Regions from separate parts of the Pseudomonas sp. S2_A02 genome, predicted to be linked through region 2. Evidence: riboswitches for the same ligand, from Rfam matches in the RefSeq annotation. Region 2 holds a riboswitch; the other holds the start of a gene.
What was found. A riboswitch is a leader RNA that binds a small molecule or an ion and turns the genes downstream of it on or off. The one in region 2 is predicted to bind cobalamin.
Positions count from the first base shown of each region.

Region 1: it holds a riboswitch for cobalamin, as region 2 does, so the genes downstream of both, cobO (cob(I)yrinic acid a,c-diamide adenosyltransferase) here and cobW (cobalamin biosynthesis protein CobW) in region 2, are expected to answer to the same signal.

Region 1 covers NZ_CP162776.1:1,831,249-1,845,642, forward strand. Annotated here, with positions in the region: gene cbiB (adenosylcobinamide-phosphate synthase CbiB) at 1-442, opposite strand, end outside; gene bluB (5,6-dimethylbenzimidazole synthase) at 439-1,089, opposite strand; partial or broken gene AB4O41_RS08330 (cobyrinate a,c-diamide synthase) at 1,086-2,486, opposite strand; gene cobO (cob(I)yrinic acid a,c-diamide adenosyltransferase) at 2,497-3,108, opposite strand; cobalamin riboswitch at 3,190-3,424, opposite strand; gene AB4O41_RS08340 (hypothetical protein) at 3,579-4,163, shown strand; gene AB4O41_RS08345 (PQQ-dependent sugar dehydrogenase) at 4,232-5,545, shown strand; gene AB4O41_RS08350 (C40 family peptidase) at 5,710-6,246, opposite strand; gene AB4O41_RS08355 (C40 family peptidase) at 6,412-7,050, opposite strand; gene hda (DnaA regulatory inactivator Hda) at 7,278-7,982, opposite strand; gene AB4O41_RS08365 (AI-2E family transporter) at 8,213-9,286, opposite strand; partial or broken gene AB4O41_RS08370 (DUF2066 domain-containing protein) at 9,317-10,374, opposite strand; gene purM (phosphoribosylformylglycinamidine cyclo-ligase) at 10,765-11,823, shown strand; gene purN (phosphoribosylglycinamide formyltransferase) at 11,823-12,473, shown strand; gene AB4O41_RS08385 (DUF3108 domain-containing protein) at 12,482-13,195, shown strand; partial or broken gene AB4O41_RS08390 (DUF3859 domain-containing protein) at 13,266-13,394, opposite strand; gene AB4O41_RS08395 (OsmC family protein) at 13,584-14,000, shown strand; gene AB4O41_RS08400 (pirin family protein) at 14,062-14,394, shown strand, end outside.
Region 2 covers NZ_CP162776.1:42,581-56,974, reverse strand. Annotated here, with positions in the region: gene AB4O41_RS00200 (phospholipase D-like domain-containing protein) at 1-849, opposite strand, end outside; gene AB4O41_RS00195 (vWA domain-containing protein) at 1,035-1,580, opposite strand; gene AB4O41_RS00190 (ATP-binding protein) at 1,700-2,707, opposite strand; gene cobN (cobaltochelatase subunit CobN) at 2,862-6,728, opposite strand; gene cobW (cobalamin biosynthesis protein CobW) at 6,732-7,793, opposite strand; cobalamin riboswitch at 7,894-8,109, opposite strand; cobalamin riboswitch at 8,364-8,591, shown strand; gene AB4O41_RS00175 (CbtB domain-containing protein) at 8,713-8,904, shown strand; gene AB4O41_RS00170 (CbtA family protein) at 8,916-9,623, shown strand; gene AB4O41_RS00165 (cobalamin biosynthesis protein) at 9,620-10,033, shown strand; gene cobM (precorrin-4 C(11)-methyltransferase) at 10,116-10,862, shown strand; gene nfuA (Fe-S biogenesis protein NfuA) at 11,022-11,606, opposite strand; gene AB4O41_RS00150 (fatty acid cis/trans isomerase) at 11,749-14,034, opposite strand; gene metH (methionine synthase) at 14,190-14,394, shown strand, end outside.

The DNA.
Region 1 (14,394 bases), 1.8 Mb from region 2:
CCGCATCGCTGCCGTTCTCCAGCACCGATTCGGTGGCGGCGCGGGCGACTTCGGTTTCATCCAGCTCACTGGTCTGACGGCTGACCAGATAGCCGACGCGGTTGCGCGCCTCGATTAAATCATCGCTGCGCAGGGCCTTGGCCACCGGCTCGACGTGCTCACCAAGGCTGCGCATACCGAGGGCGCAATAGAGCACCAAAATCTCTACGATCCAGCCAACGTAAGGCGCCCAGGAAATTGCGGTGGCCAGCAAAGTCAACGGCACGACCGCCATCACCCAGGCTGTAACGCCATGACTGCGCCAGCCACGGCCACCGGAGTTGAAACGCTGCTCGATGCGATCGGCAAAACGACCGAACGCCACCAGCGGATGCCAGCGTTTGGGTTCACCCAGCAGCGCATCCAGCGCGACCGCGGCGACACTCAACAACGCCACACTCATTGACTCACTCCCCAATAATTTTCATACAGCAACTCGCTGAGTGGGCGTGCTTGCGCCCAGCCTTCGAGTACCAACATCGGCGCCGGATAGAATGCCTCGACCGGTCCCAGACAAAGAATGGCCAAAGGCTTGGCCCCGCTCGGTAAACCCAGCAAGTCCGCCAGCGCTTGTGGCTCGAACAATGACACCCAGCCCATGCCCAGGCCTTCGGCGCGGGACGCGAGCCAAAGGTTCTGGATGGCGCAGGACAATGAGGCCATGTCCATTTCCGGCAATGTACGACGGCCGAAGATATGCCGCTCACGATCGTCCATCAGCGCGGCGACCAGCACCTCGGCGCAGTCGTTGATGCCTTCGACCTTGAGCTTCATGAATTCGTCGGAACGCTCGCCGAGGGCTTCGGCGGTGCGGATGCGTTCCTCTTCCACCAGCTGCTGAATCTTGCCGCGAAGTGCCCGGTCGCTGATGCGGATGAAACGCCAAGGCTGCATCAGGCCGACACTCGGCGCCTGATGCGCGGTTTCAAGCAGACGCCTCAGTAACTCAGGTTCGACGGTGCCGCCGCTGAAATGCCGCATGTCGCGGCGTTCGGCGATCGCGCGATAAACAGCTTCGCGTTCGGCTTCGGAAAATGCGTTGTCCGTCATGGCCTCTTCGCGAGCAAGCCCGCTCCCACATTAGAAGGTGTGTGACCTGAAGAAACTCGGTCCACTGTGGGAGCGGGCTTGCTCGCGAAGGCGGCCTCACGATCAGGCACAAACAACGCGGCAATCGCCGATGGATTCGACGGAAAATAAAAATGCACATAAGAAGCCGTCATCCGCCCCTCACGATAAACCGCCTCCGCCCCCTCGCCCGCCATTCGGGCTCAGCCCACGAGCAATCGGCTCAAGTTCGGTGCTGGTCAACGAGTGGTGATAGGTGTGCCCACGCAGCAAACCTTCCGGCAATTCAACCGCCTGCAAAGCCAACGCGGCAAGACGCTTCTGCATCACCGCATCACCAGCCAGCAAGCCGACCAGTTCAGCGCGAGTACCCTCGACATCGGTCAAGGAATCCAGCAGATACAGCATGCCGCCACACTCGGCCAACAACGGTTTGCCCGCCGCGTGATGAGCGCGGATCGCGGTCAGCATCGGCGTGTTTTGCGACAACGCCACATGGTGCAGTTCGGGGTAACCGCCCGGCAGATACAGGCTGTCTGCCTCCGGCAATTCGGTGTCGCGGATCGGCGAGAAGAAAGACAGTTTGGCGCCCATGGCCCGTAGCAGATCCAGGCTCGCGCCGTAGGTAAACGCGAAAGCTTCGTCCCGGGCCACGGCAATTCGCACACCGGCCAACAACGGTTCGGCTGTAATCATTTCAGGCGCGGCGAATTCCACGGGCGGCGGTAGAGCCACATCGCAACTGCTGGTCAGCGACTCAGCCGCCGCATCGAGACGCAGATCAAGATCATTCAGCTCGCTGGCCTGAACCAGGCCGAGATGCCGACTCGGCAATTCGATCCCGGTCTCCCGGGACAACGCGCCGTACCAGCGCAAGCCTTCAGTCAGGCTGCCTTCGAGCAACTGCGCATGGCGCACGGTGCCGACCCGGTTGGCCAGCACACCGGCAAACGGCAAGTCCGGCTGATAACGCGCAAGGCCCAGGGCCAGCGCGCCAAACGTCTGCGCCATGGCGGTGCCGTCGATCACGCCGAGCACCGGCACACCAAGTGCCGCGCCAAGTCGGCGCTGGACGGCGTACCGTCGAACAGCCCCATGACGCCTTCGATGAGGATCAGATCGGCTTCGCCAGCGGCCTCCCACAATAGACGCCGACTTTCCTGCTCGCCGACCATCCACATGTCGAGTTGATAGACCGGTGCACCGCTGGCACGCTCGAGAATCATCGGGTCGAGAAAGTCCGGGCCGCATTTGAACACGCGAACCTTGCGTCCCTGATTGCGATGCAAACGGGCGAGCGCGGCGGTGACGGTGGTCTTGCCCTGACCGGAGGCCGGCGCGGCGATCAGTACCGCCGGGCATTGACGATGGCTATTCATAAAGTGCAGTTCACAACTCGACGCCTTTTTGCGCTTTGATTCCGGCCTGGAAGGCGTGCTTGATCATGCCCATTTCAGTGACAGTGTCGGCCAGCTCGATCATCTCCGGTTTGGCGCCACGACCGGTGACCACCACGTGCTGCATCGGCGGACGGGCCTGCAAGTCGCTGAGCACTTGATCGAGATCGAGGTAGCCGTGCTTGAGGGCGATGTTCAACTCATCAAGCACTACGAGGCCAATGGCCGGATCACGCAGCAATTCGCGGGACACCGCCCACGCGGCTTCGGCGGCTGCAATGTCACGCTGGCGATCCTGGGTTTCCCAGGTGAAGCCCTCGCCCATCACATGAAAACGCACCTGCTCCGGGAAGCGCCGGAAGAACAACTCCTCGCCGGTGCTGGTGCGCCCCTTGATGAACTGCACCACGCCGCACTGCATACCGTGGCCCATGGACCGCGCAAGCATGCCGAAGGCCGAGCTGCTTTTGCCTTTGCCGTTGCCGGAGAGCACCAGCAGCAAACCGCATTCATTTGGCGAGTTGGCGATGCGTTCGTCGATCACCGCTTTTTTGCGCAGCATGCGCGCCAGGTGGCGTTCGTCACGATCGGGGGTATCAGTCATGGGGGAGCTCTCCGTTGAGGCTGGATAACGGCGGGCAGGCACAAGAATAGACGGCAAGAAGCCTGGCATCGCCCACCGTGATGCCGTTGGATGAGTCAGGCCGGTCTCCGGGCTCATGAGCGGCGCCAAGGCCAACTGCGCGCCTTCCCATATCGACAGTCGACACAGTGGCTCAAAGCGCAGCTTTTACTCATTTACCGTTGCGGGGGCAGCGCCGGGATCGTGATCATTCTTCGCTGGAAGAAATTCACTCACCGGCTTCCCTGTTTCACTCTGTCGACCAGCGTCACAGAGCACCTGAAACAAGCCGCGAAGGTTAGAGGGTTGGGGGTGGAGCGTCAATTAAAGCCGGGGCGCCTCTGAGCGAATAACTGCCGTCGATCAATTAACTGACGCCAATCTTGTGCCACACTGCAAGCAGTGATATCAAAGAGCCACAACCTGACAACACAATAACAAGGGTGAGCCACATGCAAGGCATGATCATCAGCAATCCGAAGCTGGAATTCCTGCGGCCGGTGCTGGAACGCTGGTTTGACTGTATCGACCGCTACAATGCCGTGCGCGGCGATAACGATACACCTTACTGGTATGACGAAAACGCCAACCTCGGCCTGCTCTCCGCCGCGGCCTGGATGGCAGAAATGGTCACGCTGCAACAAACGTCGACGCGCAAACAGACCGAAGAAGGCGAACGCAACGCCCGCGCCGATCTGTTTATCGCCAGCAGCGAAGAACGCGCATATCTCCAGGCCACCCAGCGCTGGCCGCGAGTCAATAGCCTGAACCTGACCCAGGCACTGGCGGACATCACCAGTGACGCGAAGCGAATCAGCTACGCCAGCGATCTGAAACTCGGCTGCCTGTTTGTCGCGCCACAAAAAGCCCAGCACAGCGCCACCCCGGAAGAGCTCCAGGACATGGTCGACGACCTGCAAAAGGAGCATACCTGCGCCGTGGCCTGGTATTTCCCTTACGCCTACCGCAAGTTGCGTAATGAAACCGGCAACTACCATCCAGGGATCGCCGTATTGTTCAAGGAAGCCCGCGGCTGACGGGTTGAACCATCGAACGTCTACGCTTCTCTATGATTACGTCAATGCATTCATAGGGAAGATCAGTAATGCACAAACCCCAGCTCGTTTTCATTATCGCGCTCGCCGGAGGGCTCGCCGCCTGTGGTGAAACCTCCAGCCTGCAAGTCTCGGACGGAACCGGACCGTCGCCCAAGCTGCCAGAGCCGAATAAAACCCTGATCCCGACGGTAAACATCGCCCCGGCGATCGGCTGGCCTGAAGGCAAGAAACCCGTCGCCGCGGCCGGGACTCAAGTGACGGCGTTTGCCGAAGGCCTCGATCATCCGCGCTGGCTCTATGTGCTGCCCAACGGCGATGTGCTGGTAGCCGAAACCAACGCGCCGCCCAAACCCGATGATGGCACAGGCATTCGCGGCTGGGTCATGGGCAAAGTCATGGGCCGTGCCGGTGCCGGCGTCCCCAGCCCGAACCGCATCACCCTGCTGCGGGACAAAGACCACGACGGCGTCGCCGAAACCCGCACGGTGTTTCTGGAAAACCTCAACTCGCCGTTCGGCATGACCCTGGTCGGCAATGACTTGTATGTCGCCGACACCGACCGCCTGCTGCGTTTCCACTACGAAAACGGCGAGACGGCGATCAAGTCGCAGCCGATCAAGGTGGTCGATCTGCCGGGCGGCACGCTGAATCACCACTGGACCAAAAACGTCATCGCCAGCAAGGATGGCAGCAAGCTATACGTCACCGTGGGCTCGAACAGCAACGTCGGTGAAAACGGCATGGATCAGGAGGAAGGACGCGCGGCGATCTGGGAAGTGGACCGCGCCACCGGCAACCATCGGATCTTCGCCTCGGGGATTCGTAATCCAAACGGTCTGGCCTGGGAGCCTCAGAGCGGCGCACTGTGGACCGCCGTCAACGAGCGTGACGAAATCGGCAGCGACCTGGTGCCGGACTACATCACATCCGTGAAGGACGGTGGGTTCTACGGCTGGCCTTACAGCTATTACGGCCAGCACGTCGACATTCGCGTCGAGCCGCAAAACCCTGAACTGGTGGCCAAGGCCATTGCGCCAGACTATGCAGTTGGGCCACATACCGCGTCACTGGGCCTGACGTTTGCCGAAGGCAGCAAACTGCCCGCGCCGTTCACTCAAGGTGCCTTCATCGGCCAGCATGGCTCATGGAACCGCAAGCCGCTCAGTGGCTACAAAGTGATTTTCGTGCCGTTCAGCGCCGGCAAACCGAGCGGGCAGCCGGCGGATGTGCTCACGGGCTTCCTCAATGACGAGGAAAAAGCCATGGGCCGGCCGGTGGGCGTGGTGATCGATCAGCAAGGAGGCTTGCTGGTGGCGGATGATGTGGGGAACAAGGTGTGGCGCGTTTCCGCAGCTAAATAATGCGATTACTGCCAGACGAAAACCCTGTGGGAGCGGGCTTGCCCGCGATAGCGGCAGCCCAGACTACATCGAAGTTGAATGTGCCGACGTCATCGCGGGCAAGCCCGCTCCCACAGGAGATCAGCGTTTACGACAGAGCGTGCGAGCGGCCATGACAACCTGCGCTACGGATTATGTGCCAAGTGCTCGGGTTGCAAGACGCGCTTGGCGCTCAGATAGGCTCTCTGCCAGTAAGCTTTGGACAAGCTGTCCAGCTTGACCGTGCCGCCCGTGGCTGGGGCGTGGACGAAGCGGCCTTCGCCGACGTAGATCCCGGCGTGGCTGACCTGGGAGCCGCCATTGGTGGCGAAGAAAATCAGGTCACCGGTTTGCAGGCCTTCCTTGCCGATATTGGGGGCCTGCATACCGATCATCTCGCGGGTGGAGCGCGGCAAGGAAATGCCTGCGACATCGCGATACACGTAACCGATCAGACCGCTGCAATCGAACCCGGAATCTGGCGTGTTGCCACCCCAACGATAAGGCGTTCCCACCAAACCCAGCGCGCGAAACAGCACGTCTTCTGCCGCAGGAGAAAAGGCTTGGGAAGGACCGAAAACAATTGGAGCGCGGACTACCGGCGCAGGTGGCGGTGTGCGGCTGGCGCAGGCGCTGAGCAGCGCTGCGAAGAACATGAGTGCGAGGCGGGCCGACATCGTCATAAGCAGAACATCCTGATCTGGCTGCGGCTTTTTCTGCCACAAAGACAGAAAAGAAAACCGCCTGCGCAGAACGCAGGCGGTTTGCCATCAATAATAGATCAGGATTCTAGCGGCTACGCGGCAAACTTCAAGTAAGACTTTAAGTTCGCCTTACAAACTGTCCGCTTACTTGCGAGCCGTGACGATAGCCGGTGCCGTATTCGGCGCCATCGCGAGTGCGCGCTTGGCTTCGATGAAGGTCTTGTTCCAGTAGCTGTCGCCCAGGCTATCGATCCGGACACCACCGCTTTTGCGGCTGCTGGAGTGGATGAACTGGTTATCACCCAAGTAGATCCCGGCGTGACTGACACGACCGCGACGACCATTGGTGGCGAAGAACAGCAGGTCACCCGGCTTGAGGGCGCTGCGAGCAACCAGAGGAGCGTCAACGTTGATCATTTCGCGAGTGGACCGCGGCAGGTTCATGCCGGCCTCTTCACGAAACAGATAACCAATGAAGCCGCTGCAGTCGAAACCAGCCTCGGAGGTGCCGCCGAAACGGTAACGGGTACCGATCAGGGACATGCCACGTTCGAGGATGCTGTCGGCCAGAACCGGAAGTTGGTACGACTTGCCGCCGGCGAAGTCTGCCAATTCTTTATCGGTGGCCAGCTCTTCCTGGAAAAGAACGGAAGAAGACTGCGCGGTAACTGAATTTGAAACCTGCTGTTGTGGCGCTTGCTGGGACACTGGAGAGTGAGCAGCGCAACCGAACAACAGGGTGACGAGTGCGAGAGGCACGAGGGGTGCGAAGCGATTTAGCATGGGCACGACCGTGGCTGATAGTTATAAAAGAAGCCGCGACTATGCCCGCTATCAACCTCATTTGCAAATTCAATCGATCTTTATGTGACTTATCGGTTTCTCGTTTACATCTAAGCGCTTAAGCCCATTTTGAACCTTTGCGCAGCCTGCCCTCCTGCAGAAAAGCGGATTTGTTGACGCCTTAAATTTTCCAAAACCCGCGTAGAACCTGGGCTTGATCAGGTTTTTTACCAACCAAGGGTTTCTTTCAGGAAGGGGATTGTCAGCTTGCGCTGAGCTTGGAGGGAGGCCTGATCGAGGCGTTCAAGCAGCTCGAAAAGCGCACTCATGCTGCGGGTACCGCGGGTCAAAATAAAATGCCCGACCTCGTCGGTCAGGTGCAGGCCACGACGGGATGCGCGTAACTGCAAGGCGCGCAATTTGTCTTCGTCAGAGAGCGGGCGCATCTGGAAGATGAGTGCCAGTGTCAGCCGCGACTTGAGGTCTGCCAGCTTCACCGGCAGTTCGCGCGGGGATGTCGAGGCCGCGATCAGCAGACGCCGGCCACTGTCACGCAGGCGATTGAACAGATGGAACAGCGCCTCTTCCCAATCCGCCTTGCCGGCGACCGCCTGCAGATCGTCCAGGCAGACCAGTTCGTATTGTTCGAGGTTGTCGAGGATTTCGATGCCGCGGTCCAACAACTCGGCCAACGGCAGGTACACCGCCGGCTCCCCCAGTTGTTCGAAGCGCAGACACGCTGCCTGCAACAAATGCGTGCGCCCTACCCCGTCCTTGCCCCAGAGGTAAATCAGACTTTCCGTCCAGCCGGCGTCGGCTTCGCAGAGCCGCTCGACATAGCCGAGTGCAGCGGCATTGGCGCCTGGGTAGTAATTGATAAAGGTAGCGTCATCACGCAGACGCACACCTAGGGGCAGCTGAATCGGTTTCATGCTGACTGAACAGTTCCAAAGGAACCGTTAGTGGCCTCTGTGTAAAGTTTGCGAAGTTTATACCCGTGAGGCTGACCGCACAATGCGACAGACCACAAGCAAAATCAAAGGTTTGCGTTAACGCACTGGTTTTATGACCGTTTCTTTGGCGGCGCATGTGACAGCCATACAAGGGATACGGGCAAACCTGGCATGAAACCAGACTGCCCGCTATAAGCGATCAAAAAAACTTACAGCCCGGATTCGTCGACACCGCCGTAGATATCCGAATCCTTGTACAAATCATGCATGTGGCGCACCAGGACCATGATCACCGCCGCCACCGGCAACGCCAGCAACACACCGGTAAAACCAAACAGCTCGCCGCCGGCCAGGATCGCGAAGATCACCGCCACCGGGTGCAGGCCGATTCGGTCGCCCACCAGCAATGGTGTCAGGACCATACCTTCCAGCGCCTGGCCGACCATGAACACCGCGACAATACCGATCATGGGATACAAATCGCCACCGAACTGGAACAGACCGGCAATCAATGCCGCCCCAATCCCGATGACGAACCCCATGTACGGCACGATCGCCGCCAACCCGGCAATCAGGCCGATCAACAGACCCAGCTCCAGCCCGACGATCATCAAGCCTGCGGCGTAGATCACGCCCAGCGCCAGCATCACCAGCAACTGCCCGCGCACGAATGCCCCGAGCACTTCGTGGCACTCTCCCGCCAGGGACATGACGCGCTCTTCACGATCACGCGGCAGCAGGCTGCGGATCTTGGCCATCATCAGGTCCCAGTCGCGCAGCAGATAAAAACTCACCACCGGAATCAGCACCAGGTTGGCCAGCCAGCCAATCAGCGCAAGACCTGAAGCTGTCGCCTGACTCAGCACCACGCCGACCACATCGGTGGTCTGGCCCATGTGCTCGCTGAACGCCGCCTTGAGCTTGTCGAACTTCCAGAAGCCGTCCGACAACCCGATCTTCGATTGCGCCCACGGCACGGCGGTGTGCTGCAGCCAGTCGAGCATCTGCGGCGCCAGCTCATACAAGCGAAACAGCTGCTTGGCGAGCATCGGCACCAACACCAACAGCAACGCGGTGACGATCAATGTGAACAAGGCGAACACCGCTACCACGCCCCAGGTCCGTGACAGACCGTACTTTTCCAGCCGATCCACCAGCGGATCGAATAGATAAGCCAGCAACAGCGCCACCAGGAACGGCGTCAGGATCGGGTGCAACAGGTAAACAAACGCGCAAAGCAGGACCACCCCACCGAGCCAGAACCAACGCCGTGTATCGGCCATGTACCACTCCTGCTTCTATATAAAGAAAAACTACCAGCGAAAACGTAACTGCGGCGTCGGTGCCGGGGCCGGTGCTGCGACCGGTGTCGAGCCAGCCGCCACGGGTTGAACAGGCGTCGCGGGGGCCGGTGCCTCACCGGCCGGAATTTCCTGCAACCTGGCCAAAGACAACTGCGCCCGCAGCTGTTCGGCACTGCCATTGACCCGATAAAGCACGCGGTCGCCATCAACGCTTTGCAGACGTGCGCCAAAAGGCTCCAGCAAACGCCCGAGCGCTGCATAGTGCTCCAGATTCATGCCCTGCACTTCCAGCAACTGCTCGCTCGATGCCCCCGGCTTGGCGACAAAACGTGGCGCCAAACGCTCGCTGACCGCCAGCATCACCGCATCGGCCAGCGCGGCGGTATCGGCGCCCTGCACGCTACCGGCTTCTTTCTGATCGCCCAACCACAAACGCCACTTGGCTTGCCATTGCCCCCCTCTTCACGGGCATGCACCGCCAGCAAAGCGTCGGCATTGTAACGGTCGGATGCGCCCCGCAGCGGTGCCGGGTCTGCACTTTCCAGATTCGGCGCAGTGGCGACAATCTGCTCGTTCAGGTCCGCCAGCGGCAAACGCAGCGGCAGCCCACGATGTTGCGCCGCTCGAAGCAGTGGCGCTGCACTGGCTTGGCCATCGCCGACCAGGCTCGAACCTTCAGTGGAATCGTTCAACCACCAGCCGAGGATCGATGGCCGATTGGCACCCCACACAGCCAACCCGGCACGCCGCAAGGCCTGCTCGGTGGTGGCCGGATCGAAATCGACTTTCAGCACCTCCGGCGGTCCGGCGTCATAACCGAACTGACTGATGATCTGTTGAGGGTCTTTACGCACGACCGCCAGACCCGGGCTCTGCGCAGCCTTGGGGTCGCCGGTCAGGCGCAACACCAACGTATCCAGCGCCCGCTGAGTCGCCTGATCGCGCTCCTCCGGCGTCTGGCTACTGACAGGCTCGCGCACTTGATAGAGGCTTTTGACTGTTTCGGCATGGCTGGTCAGGCTGACCACGGATAAACAGCCCACGAACAAGAATTTAAGAAAACGCATGAAAGATTCCTGACGACAAGAGCGGCTGGAACAAACCGCATGAACACGAAGATGATTGAGCTAGGCTGTGACCACACACTCAAGCAAAACATTCACACGATCACATTAAGTTTTCGCACTGTCATAACGATAGACGGTTAGCGTCAATACCTTATACAGCCATGTGGGACGCCACCAATACGCGCAATATCGGTTTTTTTAACGCGATATGCCTCTACCCGTCGGCACGAGGATGGTCGCTGCCCCTCAAGCCTGATAAAATCGCGCGCCTTCGCAGACCGGCAACAGCCGGGCGCCCTGGAATTCGCGGATGGCAATTGCCCTTCGCCTGCTTCAGTGGCCCCACTGGACTCGGTCGTTACCCCTGAATCCCCCCTAAAGGCCTGGATCATGAGCAAGCAACCCTCCCTGAGCTACAAGGACGCCGGTGTAGACATCGACGCCGGTGAAGCATTGGTCGAACGCATCAAGAGCGTCGCCAAGCGCACTGCGCGCCCGGAAGTCATGGGCGGCCTGGGCGGTTTCGGCGCCCTCTGCGAAATCCCGGCCGGTTACAAACAACCGGTGCTGGTATCGGGCACTGACGGCGTCGGCACCAAGCTGCGCCTGGCGCTGAACCTGAACAAGCACGACAGCATCGGCATCGACCTGGTTGCCATGTGCGTGAACGACCTGGTGGTCTGCGGCGCCGAGCCGCTGTTCTTCCTCGACTACTACGCGACCGGCAAACTGAACGTCGAAACCGCGACCCAGGTCGTGACCGGCATCGGCGCTGGCTGTGAGCTGTCCGGCTGCTCCCTGGTCGGCGGCGAAACCGCTGAAATGCCTGGCATGTACGAAGGCGAAGACTACGACCTGGCCGGCTTCTGCGTCGGCGTCGTGGAAAAGTCCGAAATCATCGACGGTTCCAAAGTCGCTGCCGGCGATGCCCTGCTCGCCCTGCCGTCTTCCGGCCCACACTCCAACGGCTACTCGCTGATCCGCAAGATCATCGAAGTGTCCGGTGCAGACATCGAAAACATCCAGCTCGACGGCAAACCGCTGACCGACCTGCTGATGGCCCCGACCCGCATCTACGTGAAGCCGCTGCTCAAGCTGATCAAAGAAACCGGCGCCGTCAAAGCCATGGCCCACATCACCGGTGGTGGCCTGCTGGACAACATCCCGCGCGTTCTGCCAAAAGGCGCACAAGCGGTGGTTGACGTTGCAAGCTGGACTCGCCCTGCCGTGTTCGACTGGCTGCAAGAGAAAGGCAACGTTGACGAAAACGAAATGCACCGCGTGCTGAACTGCGGCGTCGGCATGGTTATCTGCGTTGCCCAAGAGCACGTTGAAACCGCGCTGAACGTGTTGCGTGAAGCCGGCGAGCAGCCTTGGGTCATCGGTCAGATCGCCACCGCTGCCGAAGGCGCGGCTCAGGTTGAACTGAAGAACCTCAAGGCTCATTGATGTCCCAGACCTGTGATGTGGTGGTGCTGTTGTCCGGCACCGGCAGTAACTTGCAGGCCTTGATCGACAGCACGCGGACCGGCGACAGCCCGGCCCGCATCGCTGCGGTGATTTCCAACCGCGCCGACGCCTACGGCCTGCAACGCGCCAGGGACGCGGGTATCGATACCCGCACCCTGGATCACAAGGCTTTCGAAGGTCGCGAGGCCTTCGATGCCGCGCTGATCGAACTGATCGACGCCTTCAACCCAAAACTCGTGGTACTGGCCGGCTTCATGCGCATTCTCAGCGCTGACTTCGTGCGCCACTATCAGGGTCGCCTGCTCAATATCCATCCCTCGCTGCTGCCCAAATACAAAGGGTTACACACCCATCAGCGCGCGCTGGAGGCCGGCGACACTGAACACGGCTGTTCCGTGCACTTCGTCACCGAGGAACTCGATGGCGGACCACTGGTCGTACAGGCAGTAATACCGGTAGAGTTGCACGATTCGCCGCAGAGTCTGGCGCAGCGAGTCCATACCCAGGAACACCTGATCTACCCGATGGCCGTACGCTGGTTTGCTGAAGGTCGTTTATCACTCGGTGAACAAGGTGCTTTACTGGACGGACAGTTACTCGCGGCCAGCGGCCACTTGATTCGAACCTAGGAGATTTTATGCGTCGCGCCCTGCTCTTCGCTTGCGCTCTGCTCGCCCTGCCGTTTGCGCAGGCCGCAGACCTTCAACCCTTCTCCGCCAGCTACACCGCCGACTGGAAGCAGTTGCCCATGAGCGGCACCGCCGAGCGCAGCCTGACCAAGCAAGCCAATGGCGCCTGGAAGCTCAGCTTCAAAGCGTCGATGATGATTGCCAGCCTGACCGAAGAAAGCACCCTGACGCTGGACAAGGACACGCTGCTGCCACAGTCCTACCACTTCGAACGCGGCGGTCTGGGCAAAGCCAAGAAAGCTGATCTGGACTTCGACTGGACCAACAAGATGGTCACCGGCACCGATCGCGGTGACGCCGTCAAGCTCCCGCTCAACCGCGGCATGGTCGACAAGTCCACCTATCAACTGGCGCTGCAGCATGACGTGGCCGCCGGCAAGAAAAGCATGAGCTATCAAGTCGTCGATGACGGCGAAGTCGATACCTATGACTTCCGCGTGCTGGGTTCGGAGAAAGTCGACACCAAGGCTGGTCAGATCGATGCGATCAAGGTCGAGCGCGTGCGCGACCCGACACAAAGCAAGCGCATCACCGTGCTGTGGTTCGCCAAGGACTGGGATTACTTGCTGGTCCGTCTGCAACAAGTCGAAACCGACGGCAAGGAGTACAACATCATGCTCCTCGACGGTACGGTCAACGGCAAGACGGTCAAAGGCAGCTGATCCGCAACAACATGAAAGCCCCGCAAACGCGGGGCTTTTTTTCGTCTGGCATTGGGTTGGGCGAGAGCGATCAGCGCACGGTAAAGCGTTGCTGAGCCAGCAGACGGTCGCCCTGGAACACCATGAAACGCCATTCTCCGGGAACGACTTCGTGGCTTTCGGTGAACTCGTAGGCCATCAGGTCCTGCGGAGCGCCAGGGTGAGGTGCATGGTGCGCTCCTTGATTGAGATGAGCGCGAGGGTATGACGCGGGGGTGACAGGACGATGACAACGCTGAGCTGGTCAAATCCCCATCAAGAAAGTGGAACGCGAACTTGAAGGAATGCTCTATAACTTCAGGGTCTTTTTTGACCGAATGACTTTTCCCTGATCCCCACGAGGTTTCCCATGACTGTCACCGTCAATACTGTCTCCGCCGAAGGTTTTCGTCACAGCGTCCAGATCGATGACCACGAACTCTTTGCCGATGTGTCGAAAGCCTCTGGCGGCGAAGGCACCGCGCCTGAACCACACGACTACTTCGACGCTGCCCTCGGTGCCTGCAAGGCCCTGACGCTGAAAATGTATGCCAAGAAAAAGGACATCCCGCTGACGGGCGTCGAGGTTGAAGTCACGCGCGACAACAGTGAAGAACAGAAAGGCAAGTACGCCCTGCACGTCGAACTCACGCTCAAGGGTGTGCTCACCGACGCCCAGCGTGACGAGCTGCACCGCGTGGCCGACCGCTGCCCGGTACACAAGCTGATGACCACGTCCGACATCAGCATCGAAACCCATCTGTCCGAAGGTGCCTTCAGCCAATAGCGGCAAGGGCTGCGCAAGCGGGTTATGCTCCCTGCGTCACCCGCTCAGCCTGGAATGCACCATGAACACTCCGCTCGTGATCCGCCCTCGCGCCGAAGATGTCGAAGGCCAGCCGATTCTTCGCCCGTTGCCGTCAGCCAAATGCCGCAACGTCGGGCCTTTCGTGTTTTTCGACCACATGCTCGAAACCTGTTACCCGGCGGGCAAAGGCATGAACATCCGTCAGCATCCGCACATCGGCCTGTCCACCCTCACCTACTTGTTCGAAGGGCAAATCCAGCACAAGGACAGCCTCGGTTCCGATCAGGTGGTGAATGCCGGCGATGTCAGCTGGATGACGGCGGGTAGCGCAATTGCCCACGTCGAACGCACGCCCGAACCATTGAAAGACAGC
Region 2 (14,394 bases):
GCCGCAGAGTACCGCTTCGGGCTGGTGCTGCCCCGCCCCGTCGAGTCGGCTCAGGACGATGAATTTGTTGTGAAAAATGTTGTGGGTGACTCGCCCGCGTTTGTTCGCCGCCGGGATTTTTTCCAGGCTGGCTTCGTTCAGCGCAGTGGTGTCTTCGTCCAGTTGGGCATGGTACAGAACCCGAACCTTTACGCCGCGCTCGAAAGCGGCGTTCACTGCATCGACGATCACTTTCAACTGGTATTCATAAATCGCGATGTCCAGCGCCCACTGACCATCCTCGGCCCGTTCGATGAACCCCAGCAAGCGTGCGAGCAGACCATTTTCCAACCATTGCCGTGGGGCGTCGGGCCATTCTTCGATGGGCAGTTTCTTGTTGACGCTGAGCAGCGCATCAACGTCAGCGAACTTGCGCTGGAAAGCCTGACTGGCGGCCACCGCTCGATTGAAGATAACGCTCTGCCCCTCGGGCAGGCCATTGTCGGTGCTGACCGTCACTTCCAGGAATTCACCCAGTTGTGGCGCATCGGCGGTGCCGTAGGCCAGGTGAATCCGATAATGGATCGTCACGCCCGGATTGACTGCGTAATCGGCCCAGCGAAACTTCTGCAACGGCGCGGTATCGCTGGGGGTGGCGTGAAACTGGGGGAATGTATGAGCCTTGCCGGGGAAGGTCAGGCTGTTGAACAGAAACAACCAGGGTTTGCTGCCTTGCTGTTTTTCGATGGCGAAACCCAGCAGGCCTTTGCGGCGGGGTTCGGCCAGATCGATCGCCAGCAACACGCCGTTGGTGCCAGCGTAAGCTTTGACGCGAAAATCGTCTTGATCGTTGCGGGCTAGAACGCGCATGGGTCACTCCTGTGATTGGCTTGCTTACAGCAGCATAGGGCAGCGATGCAGATGAACTGCGATTATCCGATTCCGAGGTGATGCCATCGCGAGCAGGCTCGCTCCCACATGGGACTTGTAAACGCCGCTGATCAAATGTGGGAGCGAGCCTGCTCCCGATGGGGTCAATACAGTCAGCACAAAACTCAACCTGAAATCAGCTCATCGATATGTCGATAATCAACTTGCAACTGCGCTGCCATCACCTTTGCCCGGCCAAGATGAATCGGTCCGCGCTCAATGTCGATCAGCAGCCCCGGACACTTCAGCGCCGGCAACGTTGACCACTCCTTCACCCGTCCATCCGTCACCAGCAACAGCCGTTGCTGCTCTGCCGGAAAGCGCTTTTGCCGTGCCGCCAGCCAACGTCCTGCCTCGCCCAGCGCCGCCAGCATCGGCGTTCCGCCGCCGGCACCGAGCCCGTCGAGCCAGTCGCGCAAGCCAGCGGAGGCTTTCAACCCTTGCACCTGCCACTTCGGCACATGGCCGCTGGCAGTCAGCAAAGCCAAACGCGCACGCTGTCGATAGGCATCGTCGAACAGTTGCGCCAGCAAGCCCTTGGCATCGCTCAACGCCTGATGGCGCCGGGTCGAGGCCGAGGCGTCGACGATCACCAGCCATAATTCATGAGGACTGCGGGTGCGCAGGTGAAACAGCACATCGTCGCGCTGACGCGGTCGGCCATTGAGCAAGGTGCCGGGCCAATTGATCGATCCGCCACGGGCTGCGTGACGCTTGCCCTGCTTACCGTGATCCAGCCGTCCTGCGCGGGGTCTGGCATTCGCCCCCGCGTCTGATCGAGGGCGAATGCCTAGGGCTTTTTTGGCCAGCTCGGCACTTCACGTCGAGCGCCGACCGGCAGCGCCTGGGCGGGCATTTCGCCCCACTGGCCCTGACCTTCGCTCGGGTTGGCGTTCTGGTTGGAAGGCGGCTGCGCTGCGGGTGATTGGTGTGGCGCCGGTGGCGAGTGTTCGCGACGACGATGACGCAAGGCAAACTCGGCGACCGCGTCGATATCGTCCTCGCTGATCGCGTTCCCGCCCCGCCATGCCGCGTGAGCCCGGGCCGCACGTAACCAGACCAGATCGGCCCGCAGACCATCGACGCCCGCAGCAAAGCAACGCTCGGTGATCTGCGCCAGCGCGGCATCGTCGAGGGGAATGTTCGCCAGTGCTGAACGCGCCTTTCGGCAACGCTCGCGCAGCGCGTGTTGCTGGCTTTCCCACTCGGCGCAGAACCCTTGCGGGTCGCTGTCGAAATCCAGTCGGCGACGGATGATCTGACCGCGCTCCGAAGGTGCGGTGTGGCCACCGAGGGCTACGTTCAGACCAAAGCGGTCGAGCAATTGCGGACGCAATTCGCCCTCTTCCGGGTTCATGGTGCCGATCAGCACAAACTTCGCCGAATGCCGATGGGAAATCCCGTCGCGCTCGATCAGGTTGGTGCCACTGGCGGCCACGTCGAGCAGCAAGTCCACGAGGTGATCGGGCAGCAGATTGACTTCATCGACATACAACACGCCGCCGTCGGCCTTGGCCAGTACGCCGGGGGAAAACTGTGCGCGCCCCTCGCTCAGGGCCGCGTCGAGGTCGAGGGTGCCAACCAGCCGTTCTTCGGTGGCGCCTAGCGGCAAGGTGACGAATTGACCGCTGGCCAACAAGTCCGCCAAGCCTCGGGCCAGGGTGGATTTGGCCATGCCGCGCGGGCCCTCGATCAGCACGCCACCGATTTTCGGGTCGATGGCGGTGAGGTACAGCGCGAGCTTCAAGTCATCGGCGCCGACCACGGCGGAGAGCGGGAAATGGGGGGTGTCGGTCATTTTCAAATCTCAGTCATGGTCGGTGGCAGGCACACCTTGTACCTGTGGGAGCGTGGCTTGCCCGCGAAGGCGTCCGCTCAGTCGAAATCAATGTTGATTGTGAGGGCCTCTTCGCGGGCAAGCCACGCTCCCACAGGTTAGCGGTGCCAGAGACTTACCCGTCTTCTTCGATGTCCAGCAACAAATTCTCCAGCGCCTCGCGGTACTCACCCGGTTCTTTCCACATCCCTCGTTGCTGCGCTTCGAGCATGCGCTCGGTCATGTCGCGCAAGGCATGGGGATTGTGTTCGCGGACAAACTCCCGGGTCGCCGGATCGAGCAAATAGGCATCCGCCAGCAACGCATATTGGTGGTCGTCGATCAACTGCGTGGTGGCGTCGAACGCAAACAGGTTATCGACCGTCGCCGCCAGTTCGAACGCGCCTTTATAGCCGTGACGCTTGACCCCGTCGATCCATTTCGGATTGGCTGCACGGGAACGGATCACCCGGTTCAGCTCTTCCTTCAAGGTGCGAATCTTAGGCAAGTCCGGCTGACTGTGGTCGCCGTGATAACTGGCCGCTGCTTCACCGCTGAGACTTTCGACGGCCGCCAGCATGCCACCCTGGAACTGGTAATAGTCGTTGGAATCGAGCAAGTCGTGTTCGCGGTTGTCCTGGTTTTGCAACACTGCCTGCACCTGGCTCAGACGCTGGGCGAACTGTTCGCGGGCGGCGGTGCCTTCATCGGAGCCGCCGTAAGCGTAGCCGCCCCAGTTCAGGTAAACCTCGGCCAAGTCCTCACGGCTTTGCCACAAGCGACCGTCGATGGCGCCCTGCACGCCCGCGCCGTAAGCACCCGGTTTGGCGCCGAAGATGCGCCAGCCGGCCTGCCGCCGCGCAGCGTCTTCATCCAGACCGGATTCCAGCAGCGCTTGCCACTCAGCGCGGACCTTGGCCGCCAACGGGTTGAGATCGTCCGGTTCATCCAGCGCGGCGACCGCTTGCACGGCGGCGTCGAACAACCGGATCAGGTTGGCAAAGGCATCGCGGAAGAATCCGGAAACGCGCAAGGTCACATCCACGCGCGGGCGGTCCAGCAGGCTCAACGGCAGAATTTCGAAGTCGTCGACCCGTTGACTGCCCGTCGCCCACACCGGTCGCACGCCCATCAGCGCCATGGCCTGGGCAATGTCGTCGCCGCCGGTGCGCATGGTCGCGGTGCCCCAGACCGACAAGCCGAGCTGCCGCAGGTGATCGCCGTGGTCCTGCAAGTGCCGTTCGAGAATCAGGTTCGCGGACTGGAAGCCGATGCGCCACGCGGTGGTGGTCGGCAGGTTGCGCACGTCCACCGAATAGAAATTGCGCCCGGTGGGCAGCACGTCCAACCGGCCGCGACTCGGTGCGCCGCTCGGGCCGGCCGGGACGAATCGACCGCTGAGGGCGTCCAGCAAGCCGCGCATTTCTGCCGGGCCGCAGGCGTCCAGGCGTGGGGCGACCACTTCGCGCAGGCTCTCAAGGATGGCGCTGACGTCAGCCCACGCAAGACCCTGTGGGAGCGGGCTTGCCCGCGATAGCGGTGGGTCAGATAAATCAATGTCGACTGACACGCCGCCTTCGCGGGCAAGCCCGCTCCCACAGGGGTCGTGGTGGGCTTGAGATGGGTTCAGTGTCAGCAAGATCAGTTCAGCGGCAAATAGCTCCAGTCGCTCGCGGGTATCGCCCGCTGTGCGCCATAGCTCATCGCTGACCGACAACAGGGCATCCGGACGCAGCCCGACCCAAGGCTCAGCCAACGCGCAATCCAGCGGATCGAAGCCCAATTCAAACGCCTTGGCCAATGCCCGCAGCAAGCTCGATTGCGCCCCACGGCCATCGCCGCGAGGAATGCGCAGCAAAGCCAATAAGGTGTCGATGCGTAACCGCCCGACCGGCGACTCGCCAAACACGTGCAGGCCATCACGGATCTGCGACTCCTTCAAGTCGCACAAATACGTGTCCAGACGCGGCAACCAGATCGCCGCGTCGGCGTCACTGTCGAGCTTTTCGTCGAGCTGCAGTTCACGGTCGATGTGCGTGTCGCGCACCAGTTGCAGAATGTCGCGTTGCAACTCCCGGGCGCGGCGCGGATCGAGCAATTGCGCTTCGTAATACTCGTCGGCCAACAATTCGAGATTACGCAGCGGACCGTAGGTTTCGGCGCGGGTCAGCGGCGGCATCAGGTGATCGATGATCACCGCCTGCGTACGACGCTTGGCCTGGGCGCCCTCGCCCGGGTCATTGACGATAAACGGGTAGATGTTCGGCAGCGGCCCGAGCAATGCGTCCGGCCAGCAGTTTTCCGACAACCCAACGCCCTTGCCCGGCAGCCATTCGAGGTTGCCGTGCTTGCCGACGTGGATCACGCCGTGAGCGCCGTAGGTGTTGCGCAACCAGAAGTAGAACGCCAGATAGCCGTGGGGCGGCACCAAGTCCGGGTCGTGATACACCGCGCTCGGGTCCACCTGGTAACCCCGGGCGGGCTGAATGCCAACGAAAGTCAGGCCGAAGCGCAGACCGGCAATCATCATTCGTCCGCCACGGAACATTGGATCATTTTCGGGGGCGCCCCAGCGCTCCAGCACGGCTTGGCGATTGGCCTCGGGCAGCGCGTTGAATATCAGGTTGTAATCGTCCAGCGCGAGGCTTTGATGACAGGGACGCTGGTCGAGGGTGTCGAGGTCGTTGCTGACGCCGCCGAGCAATTGCTGGATCAACGCGGTGCCACTGTCCGGCAACTCGGCCGGCAGCGGATAACCTTCGACATGCAGGGCACGGAGGATATTCAGTGCGGCAGCCGGTGTATCGAGACCCACGCCATTGCCGATGCGCCCATCGCGAGTCGGGTAGTTGGCGAGGATCAGGGCGATGCGTTTTTCGCCGTTGGGCACTCGCACCAGATCGATCCAGCGCCGCGCCAGTTCGGCGACAAAATCCATGCGCTCAGGTGCAGGCCGGTAGCAGACCACGTCGGACTGACTGCGCTCGCTGCGCCACGCCAGATCCTTGAAGCTGATCGGCCGACTGATGATTCGCCCATCCAGCTCCGGCAGCGCGATATGCATCGCCAAATCACGGGGACCGAGGCCTTGTTCGCTGGCGCGCCAACCGGGTTCATTGTCCTGGGCGCAGATCGCCTGGATCACCGGAATGTTGCGGCGAAACGGTCGCAGATGCGGCGCTTCGGGGCTGGACTGGGCGAAACCGGTGGTGTTGAGAATCACCCCCGCCTCGACTTCATCCAGCAAGTCCTCAACCACCGTCAGGCAGCCGGGCTCTTTCAAACTGGCCAGCGCAATCGGCAACGGATTCAACCCCGCCGCCTGCAAACGCTGGCAGAAAATATCGATGAAACCAGTATTCGCCGCCTGCAGATGCGAGCGGTAAAACAGCACCGCCGCCACCGGCTGATCAGCTTGCCAGTCGGCTTGCCAATCCTTCAGTTCTGCGGGGCTTTTTTGCGGATGGTAAATCGCGGTGCGTGGCAGGGTTTGCGGCTCGGACCATGGGTAGTTACGGCCCAGCCAGCGATTAGCGAGGCAGCGAAACAGGTCGAGTGCGTTGGCCATGCCGCCCTGACGCAGGAAGTGCCAGAGCCGGTCGCGGTCTTGCGCGGTTACGGTGCTCAGGTCACTCAGTTCCGGGTCCGGGCGATCATCCCCCGGCACCAGAATCAGCTGAACGCCGCGTTCGGATAATTCCACCAGCCGCTCAATGCCATAACGCCAATAGGCGATGCCGCCGTGCAGCGAAATCAGAATAACCTTGGCGTGGCGCAGCACTTCGTCGACATAGAGATCGACCGAGGCGTGATTCTGCACCTGCATCGGGTTAGCCAGGCGCACGCTCGGGTAATCGTCGGGCAACTGCTGCGCCGCTTCGGCGAGCAACGCCAGGCTGGAGTCACCGCTGCACAGGATCACCAGCTCGGCGGGGGTTTGTCCAAGGTCGGCAATGTTGTCATCCGACACGAAACCGCCGGGCTGGGTCCTGAGCAGGTGCATGGTTTAAACGCTGAGCGCAGCGCGCAATTGCGCTTCGAGCTGAGCGGCGTCCAGATCCTGACCGATCAACACCAGACGGGTGGTGCGCGCTTCTTCAGTGCCCCACTGACGGTCAAAGTGCTTGTCGAAACGCGTGCCCACGCCCTGGATCAGCAGGCGCATCGGCTTGTTCGGCACCGCTGCAAAACCTTTAACCCGAAGGATGCCGTGCTGGACCACCAATTGAGTCAGTGCATCCATCAGCAGGCTTTCGTCGGCTTGTGGCAGCTCGATCGAGATGGAATCGAACGCGTCATGGTCGTGATCATCTTCACCTTCATGGTGATGATCGTGATGGCTGTGGCGGCTGTCGATGTGCTCTTCGGAACCGGCACCGAGGCCGATCAGCACGTCAAGTGGCAGACGGCCGCTGCTGGCTTCGATGACTTTCACCGCTGGCGGCAGTTCTTCGGCGACTTCCAGGCGCACACGGGCCAGGTCGTCAGCGCTGATCAGGTCGGCCTTGTTGAGGATCACCAGGTCGGCGCTGGCCAGTTGGTCGGCAAACAGCTCGTGCAGCGGCGATTCGTGGTCCAGGTTCGGGTCGAGTTTGCGCTGGGCATCAACCTGATCCGGGAACGCAGCGAAGGTACCAGCAGCCACGGCCGGGCTGTCGACCACGGTGATCACCGCGTCAACCGTGCAGGCGCTGCGGATTTCTGGCCATTGGAAGGCTTGAACCAAAGGTTTTGGCAAGGCCAGGCCCGAAGTTTCGATGAGGATGTGGTCGAGGTCGCCGCGACGAGCGACCAGTTCGCGCATCACCGGGAAGAATTCTTCCTGAACTGTGCAGCACAGGCAGCCGTTGGCCAGCTCATAGACGCGACCGTTGGCTTCTTCTTCGGTGCAACCGATCGAGCACTGCTTGAGGATCTCGCCATCGATGCCAAGCTCGCCGAACTCGTTGACGATCACCGCGATGCGGCGGCCCTGGGCGTTGTCGAGCATGTGGCGCAGCAAGGTGGTTTTGCCCGAGCCGAGGAAGCCGGTAACGATGGTGACAGGGAGTTTGGCCAGTGTTTTCATCGGATGCCCTTTGGCAAGGTGGCGGGCATACGGGACGACAATCGCTGCGGCAGGTGCGCGCACAAGAGTTTCGCCACCGGATCACCCCGCCCGGTTGAAAGTGAGAATCTGTGTCGAGGCAGGTCTCCTGGCTGACGGTGTGCCGGCCTTATTGGCCTGGCATTCGCTGCGCCTTCCCGCGAACCTGATGGATCAGGGCTTGCAGTGGCGTGGCAGCGAACATCACCGTTCACAGTTGCGGGGGCAGCCGCGGCATCGACCGCGTTCCCTTCTTAGCTTCGGCAGATGCCGAAGAACCTCGAAAGCGCAAGGCTACGCATCGTGTGGGGGCGGGTCAATCACTGAGCACGCCACAGCCCCCCTTGATTGATCGTTCCCACGCTCTGCGTGGGAATGCAGCCCGGGACGCTCTGCGTCCCATCCAGAGCCGAACGCGGAGCGTCCGTTGAGGCATTCCCACGCAGAGCATGGGAACGATCAAAACGGGGGCAAGCCCCCTCGCCACAGGCAAGCCCCTACCACAGAGTTGAGAACCCTTGCCAATTGACGCCCAACCCCCGCCCATGCTCTCCTACACACCTTGTTACGGGTGCCCTTCACAGGGTGAAACGGGAAACCGGTGAATCATGTGCTTTACTCTTAAGCCATGCCAGTCCGGTGCTGCCCCCGCAACGGTAAGCGAGTGAAGCGTCAGATCCACTGTGCCCGTCATACGGCATGGGAAGGTGATGCTTGCAGGTGTCGGCGCAAGCCCTGCCCCTCGCGAGCCCGGAGACCGGCCCGCAACACAAAGTGACTTTTACGTTCACTGAATAACAAACCCGCGGTGGGCGGGCGCTGTTCGAAATCTCTGCGTGCCCCGGCGTGCGGCGGTTTTCATGCGCTCTATTCACCCGCTGACAGACCAGAGGGAAGCGCCATGTCGATCATCAGCAGTACCGCCAGTAGCACCGCCAGCACCACTTCAACCTTGAGCCAACGCCTGACCGCCGCTTTTTGTGCGTCGATCCTTGGCGCGTGCCTGGTGTACTTCGCCGGTTTCTCGCACATCGAAGCGGTACACAACGCCGCGCACGACACCCGTCACAGCTCTGCCTTTCCGTGCCATTGAGACCTGCTGACATGATCAAGCGTATTGCGCAAACCGCAGGTTTCACCGGGTTGCTGGCCGCCCTGCTGCTGACCCTGCTGCAAAGCTTTTGGGTTGCCCCGCTGATTTTGCAGGCCGAGACCTACGAAAAATCCGAGCCGGCTGCTGTCGAAGTCCACGAGCACGATGCTGGCGCTGTCGCCGCTCATACCCACGACGCCGAAACATGGGAGCCGGAAGACGGCTGGCAGCGCGTGCTGTCAACCACCGGCGGCAATCTGGTGGTAGCGGTCGGTTTCGCCCTGATGCTCGCGGGCCTCTACACCTTGCGCGCTCCACGCCGTACCTCTCAGGGCCTGCTCTGGGGTCTGGCCGGTTATGCGACGTTCGTGCTGGCGCCAACCCTCGGCCTGCCACCTGAGCTGCCGGGCACTGCCGCAGCAGATCTGGCGCAACGGCAGATCTGGTGGATTGGCACTGCCGCGTCCACCGCTGTCGGCATCGCGCTGATCGTGTTCAGCCGCCACTGGCTGATGAAGATCCTCGGCGTGGCGATCCTGGCCGTGCCTCATGTGATCGGTGCACCGCAACCGGAAGTGCATTCGATGCTGGCTCCGGAAGCCCTGGAAGCGCAGTTCAAAATCGCTTCGCAGCTGACCAACATGGCGTTCTGGCTGGCCCTTGGCCTGATCAGCGCCTGGTTGTTCCGCCGCAAAAGCGATGGCCAGTACTCCGCATGACTGACGTCAGCACAGCGCCGACCCTGGTGGTCGGCCTGGGCTGCCAGCGCGGCTGCCCCGTCAGCACGCTGCGGGCGCTGCTTGATCAAGCGTTACAGGCTCATCAAATCGAGCTTCGTCAGATCAAGGCCTTGGCCAGCATCGACCTCAAGCGCGAAGAGCCCGCCCTGATCGAACTGGCCGAACAGCTGGCATTGCCGTTGACGTATTTCAGCAGCGAACAATTGGCCGGTTATGAACCGCAACTCAGCCACCACTCGGACATCGCGTTCGAACGCACCGGCTGTTACGGCGTAGCGGAAAGTGCCGCGCTGGCACTGGCCGAACAGTTAGCTCAGGCACCGGCAAAGTTGCTGATTCCACGACAAAAATACGCCCAGGCCACCCTGGCATTGGCCAGCGCCGCGTAAAATCCCCGATAATCCCCGCCTTCGATCATGAGCAGTCTTCATCTGAAGCGTGCCCATACCCTTTTTCTGACAGGAAACGACGATGACCGTCTACTTCATTGGCGCAGGCCCCGGCGACCCGGAACTGATCACCGTTAAAGGCCAGCGGTTGATTCGTAGCTGCCCGGTCATCATCTATGCAGGCTCCCTGGTGCCCACTGCTGTGCTGGAGGGTCACCAGGCCGAACAAGTGGTCAACAGCGCCGAACTGCACCTGGAGCAGATCATCGAGCTGATCAAGGCCGCACATGCCAACGGCCAGGACGTGGCCCGGGTGCATTCCGGCGATCCGAGCCTGTACGGCGCGATTGGCGAGCAGATTCGCTACTTGCGTGAGCTCGACATCCCTTTCGAAATCATTCCCGGCGTCACCGCCACTGCCGCCTGCGCGGCGCTTTTGGGGGCCGAGCTAACCCTGCCGGACGTGTCACAGAGCGTGATTCTGACCCGCTACGCCGACAAGACCGCGATGCCGGCCGGTGAAGAGCTCGGTAGTCTGGCGCAGCATGGGGCGACCATGGCGATCCACTTGGGGGTCAATCATCTGGAGAAGATCCTCGCCGAATTGCTGCCGCACTACGGCGCCGATTGCCCGATCGCGGTGATTCATCGGGCGACCTGGCCGGATCAGGATTGGGTGGTGGGGACGCTGGCGGATATTGCCGGGAAGGTTGAAGCCAAGGGGTTTCGCCGCACGGCGCTGATTCTGGTGGGCCGGGTGTTGGGCAGCGATCACTTCAGTGAATCGTCGCTGTATCGCGCGGGGCATGCGCACCTCTACAGACCTTGAGATGATGGTTCCCACGCTCCGCGTGGGAATGCCTCAACGGACGCTCTGCGTCTGCTCTTGGGACGCGGAGCGTCCCGGGCTGCATTCCCACGCTGAGCGTGGGAACGATCAAAAAAACGGTGCTCACGGGCACCGTTTTTTTATGTCGCAGCGAACACCTTAGTAGTAGGCGTTTTCTTTCTGCGTGTGGTCGGTCACGTCACGAACACCCTTGAGCTCGGGAATACGCTCGAGCAAGGTGCGCTCTATGCCTTCGCGCAGGGTGACGTCTGCCTGGCCGCAGCCTTGGCAACCGCCGCCGAATTTCAATACGGCGATGCCGTCGTCGACCACATCAATCAGGCTGACCTGACCGCCGTGGCTGGCCAGCCCCGGGTTGATCTCGGTTTGCAGGTAGTAGTTGATGCGCTCGTTGACCGGGCTGTCGGCGTTGACCATCGGTACCTTGGCGTTTGGCGCCTTGATGGTCAGTTGGCCGCCCATGCGGTCGGTGGCGTAGTCGACTACCGCATCGTCCAGGAATGCTTCGCTGAACGAGTCGATGTAAGCGGTGAAGCTTTTAAGCCCCAGCGCCGTGTCTTCAGGTTTTTCTTCGCCCGGCTTGCAATAGGCAATGCAGGTTTCGGCGTACTGGGTGCCAGGCTGGGTGATAAAGACGCGGATGCCGATACCCGGGGTGTTCTGCTTGGAGAGCAGATCAGCCAGGTAATCGTGGGCGGCGTCGGTAATGGTAATAGCGGTCATGGAAACTCCTCGCAGGCTTGGACGCAGTTTACGCCAATCATCGCGCCACACAAAGTCCTAGTATTTTTGTCGGGAAAGATGCACTGATCCCTTGCGGGAGCCCCCTCGCCACAGGTCGCTCCCACATTGAATTGCAGACATTTCAAAGGTTTTCGTAGCGGTTCATGTCCAGCACGCCCTCTTCCACCGGGTCGGTGTCGTGGATGTAGCGGCTCAGATCATGGAAATACTGCCAAAACTGCGGATGGCTGCGGCGAATGCCCCAGCGTTCGACGACTTTCTCGAAGCTGGCGGAGTCCTTGGCGTTTTCCATCGCGTCGACGAATGCGGGCACTTGCCCCGCCGGGATGTTGAACATGAAGTTCGGGTAACTGCTCAGCACCCCCGGATAGAGAGTCAACGTGTCCAGCCCCGGCTGATAACGCATCGATTCACCGAGCAGGAACGCCACGTTGCTGTGGGCCCGGTTGCGCAGCAGGCTGTAGACCTCGCGCTTGCCGCTTTGGGTCTCGATGCGCAACATCGTGGCTTCTGGCAACTGATCGATGACTTTCAAACCGGCGGCCGGGCGCGAAACTAGCCGGCTCAAGGCCTGTTCGGCGTTCTGCAACGCCAGATCGATGTTCGGCCGCGAGCAGTAAGCGCCACCGCAGCGATTGATCGGATCGGGTTTGGCGTTGAGCTCGCCATAACGGGCCAGCAACTGCAGGGCGAAATCGCGTTTCGGGTCCTTTTCGTCCAGCGTCAGCGCCGTTGGTTTGTCGTTGTCGATGTACTCATAATCCAGCCACATCTTGAACTTGCCGCCGTTCTGATACCAATCGTCGAGGTAGCCGTCCCGTGAGTCGGCCGGCATCAGACGCAAGAAATTCTGCTCGGCACCGTTGCGAATCAGGTCGAAGTACAACCGGGTCTGGGCCTGATGGGATACGTTGCCGAATACATCGAAGTTGACCGCCAACTGGTAATACGTGCGCTCCAGCAACGGGTAATCGAACAGCCAAATGGTTTGCGGGACGTCACCGATCAGGCCTTTGTTCACCGAGGCGCTGTCGAAATGCCGGAAGATGCTCAGCAGCGCGTTGTCATTGCCGGCCCACAGAGTCGACCAGCTCGGTGCCGGCAGGTCGGCGTAGCTGTCGCGGCGCAAGGCTTCGTATTCGTTGCGTTTGTTGCGGTAGTCGTGCCACAGGCTCAGGACACTGCCGACGTCATCGTTCTGCCCCGGCATCGCCAGCAACGGCGTGGCCTGGCCGCGATAGTTCGGGTCGGTGATGTAGAGGTCATGCTCCGGGGCCTGGAACAGCGCCCAGAAGTTGTCGCGAATCACGTCGGTGGCGATCTGGCCACGGCAGACCGGACCACGAATAAAGGTGCGCACGAAGTACTCGGCGTTATCGAGCATGAACTGGTAACGCGCCTGGGCCGGGATTGCCTCAAAGGTCGTGAACGGATTAGCCCGTCGCTCCGCCCCATAACCCGGCAGCGCGTTGACCTGCCAATTGCCGCTGTAAAACAGACTTTTGATCCGCGCCATCTTCGCCGCGCTCAGCGGATAGGTGATGTGGGTCTTGTGCACGATCACGCCTTGCACCGGCCATAGGCGGTAATAGACCTGAGTGCCCGGATCATCATTCGGACGGCGGGTGTTGATCAGATCGATCGGCTGCCCCGTTGGCGTGCGCGAACGTACCCACTGAAAGAAATGCCCCGGCTCGCCGTCCTTGAAATAGAGGTGCGCCAAAAACCAGTGCTCGAACAACCAGCGCCCGACCAGGCTCTCCCGGGCGCCCGGTGCATTGAGCAGGTTTTCCCACTGCACCACCTGCAAGGCTTCCTTGGCGCTGGGTACCAGGCCCTGTTCATCGATTGGCGCGCCGGAGGCCAGCCAGCGTTGCAACGTCTGGTATTGCTGATCGGTCAGGCCGGTGACCGCCAACGGCATGCCTTCTTTCGGGTGGGAGCTGGCGTAGCCGTCGAACTCCGCCGGCATGGCGCACATGTTCTCCCGGTTCAGGCCCAGAACGATGTCTTCCGGCAATTTGGCGTTAGGTTGCAACGAGGTTTTGTGGCCCAGTTCGAGCATCCGCGCCATCAGCGCCGCTTGGCTGCCTTGGGCGTCGAGCACCGAATAAAAGCCTTTTTGCTGCCAGGCACGTTTGCCAAAGGCGTCATAAAACAGCCGGGTCGGTGCTGCGGCCTGACGGCGTTCGCCATCATAGACAGGCGCTTTGGTCGCGCCTCGGGCCGCCCCTTCGCCACTGCCCAGATTGAGCTGACAGGCGGAGTCGTAACAGGCATGGCAGGCCACGCACTTTTCGGTGAAGATCGGTTGAACGTCGCGGACGTAGGAAATATCCGGACCTTGTGCAGCGGCGCCCCCGCTAAAAAACAGCATCAATAGGCTGGTGACGACGCGATACGACATATCCCTAGTCCTGATCATGAGAAAACGCCGCGATTCTACCGGTCTGGCCAGCGCACCAACATGAACGATATTCATGCAAAACCCGCACATGCTCCAAAAGCGCACAGGTTTGTTATTATCCCGCCCCTTCGTCATGGCCTTACCGAGTAGTCCAAATGTCCGATCGCAGCGTTCGCCTTCAAGCTCTCAAGCACGCCCTCAAAGAGCGCATCCTGATTCTCGATGGCGGCATGGGTACGATGATCCAGAGCTACAAGCTCGAGGAGCAGGATTACCGTGGCAAACGCTTCGCCGACTGGCCGAGCGATGTAAAAGGCAACAACGACCTGTTGGTGCTGACGCGCCCGGACGTGATTGGTG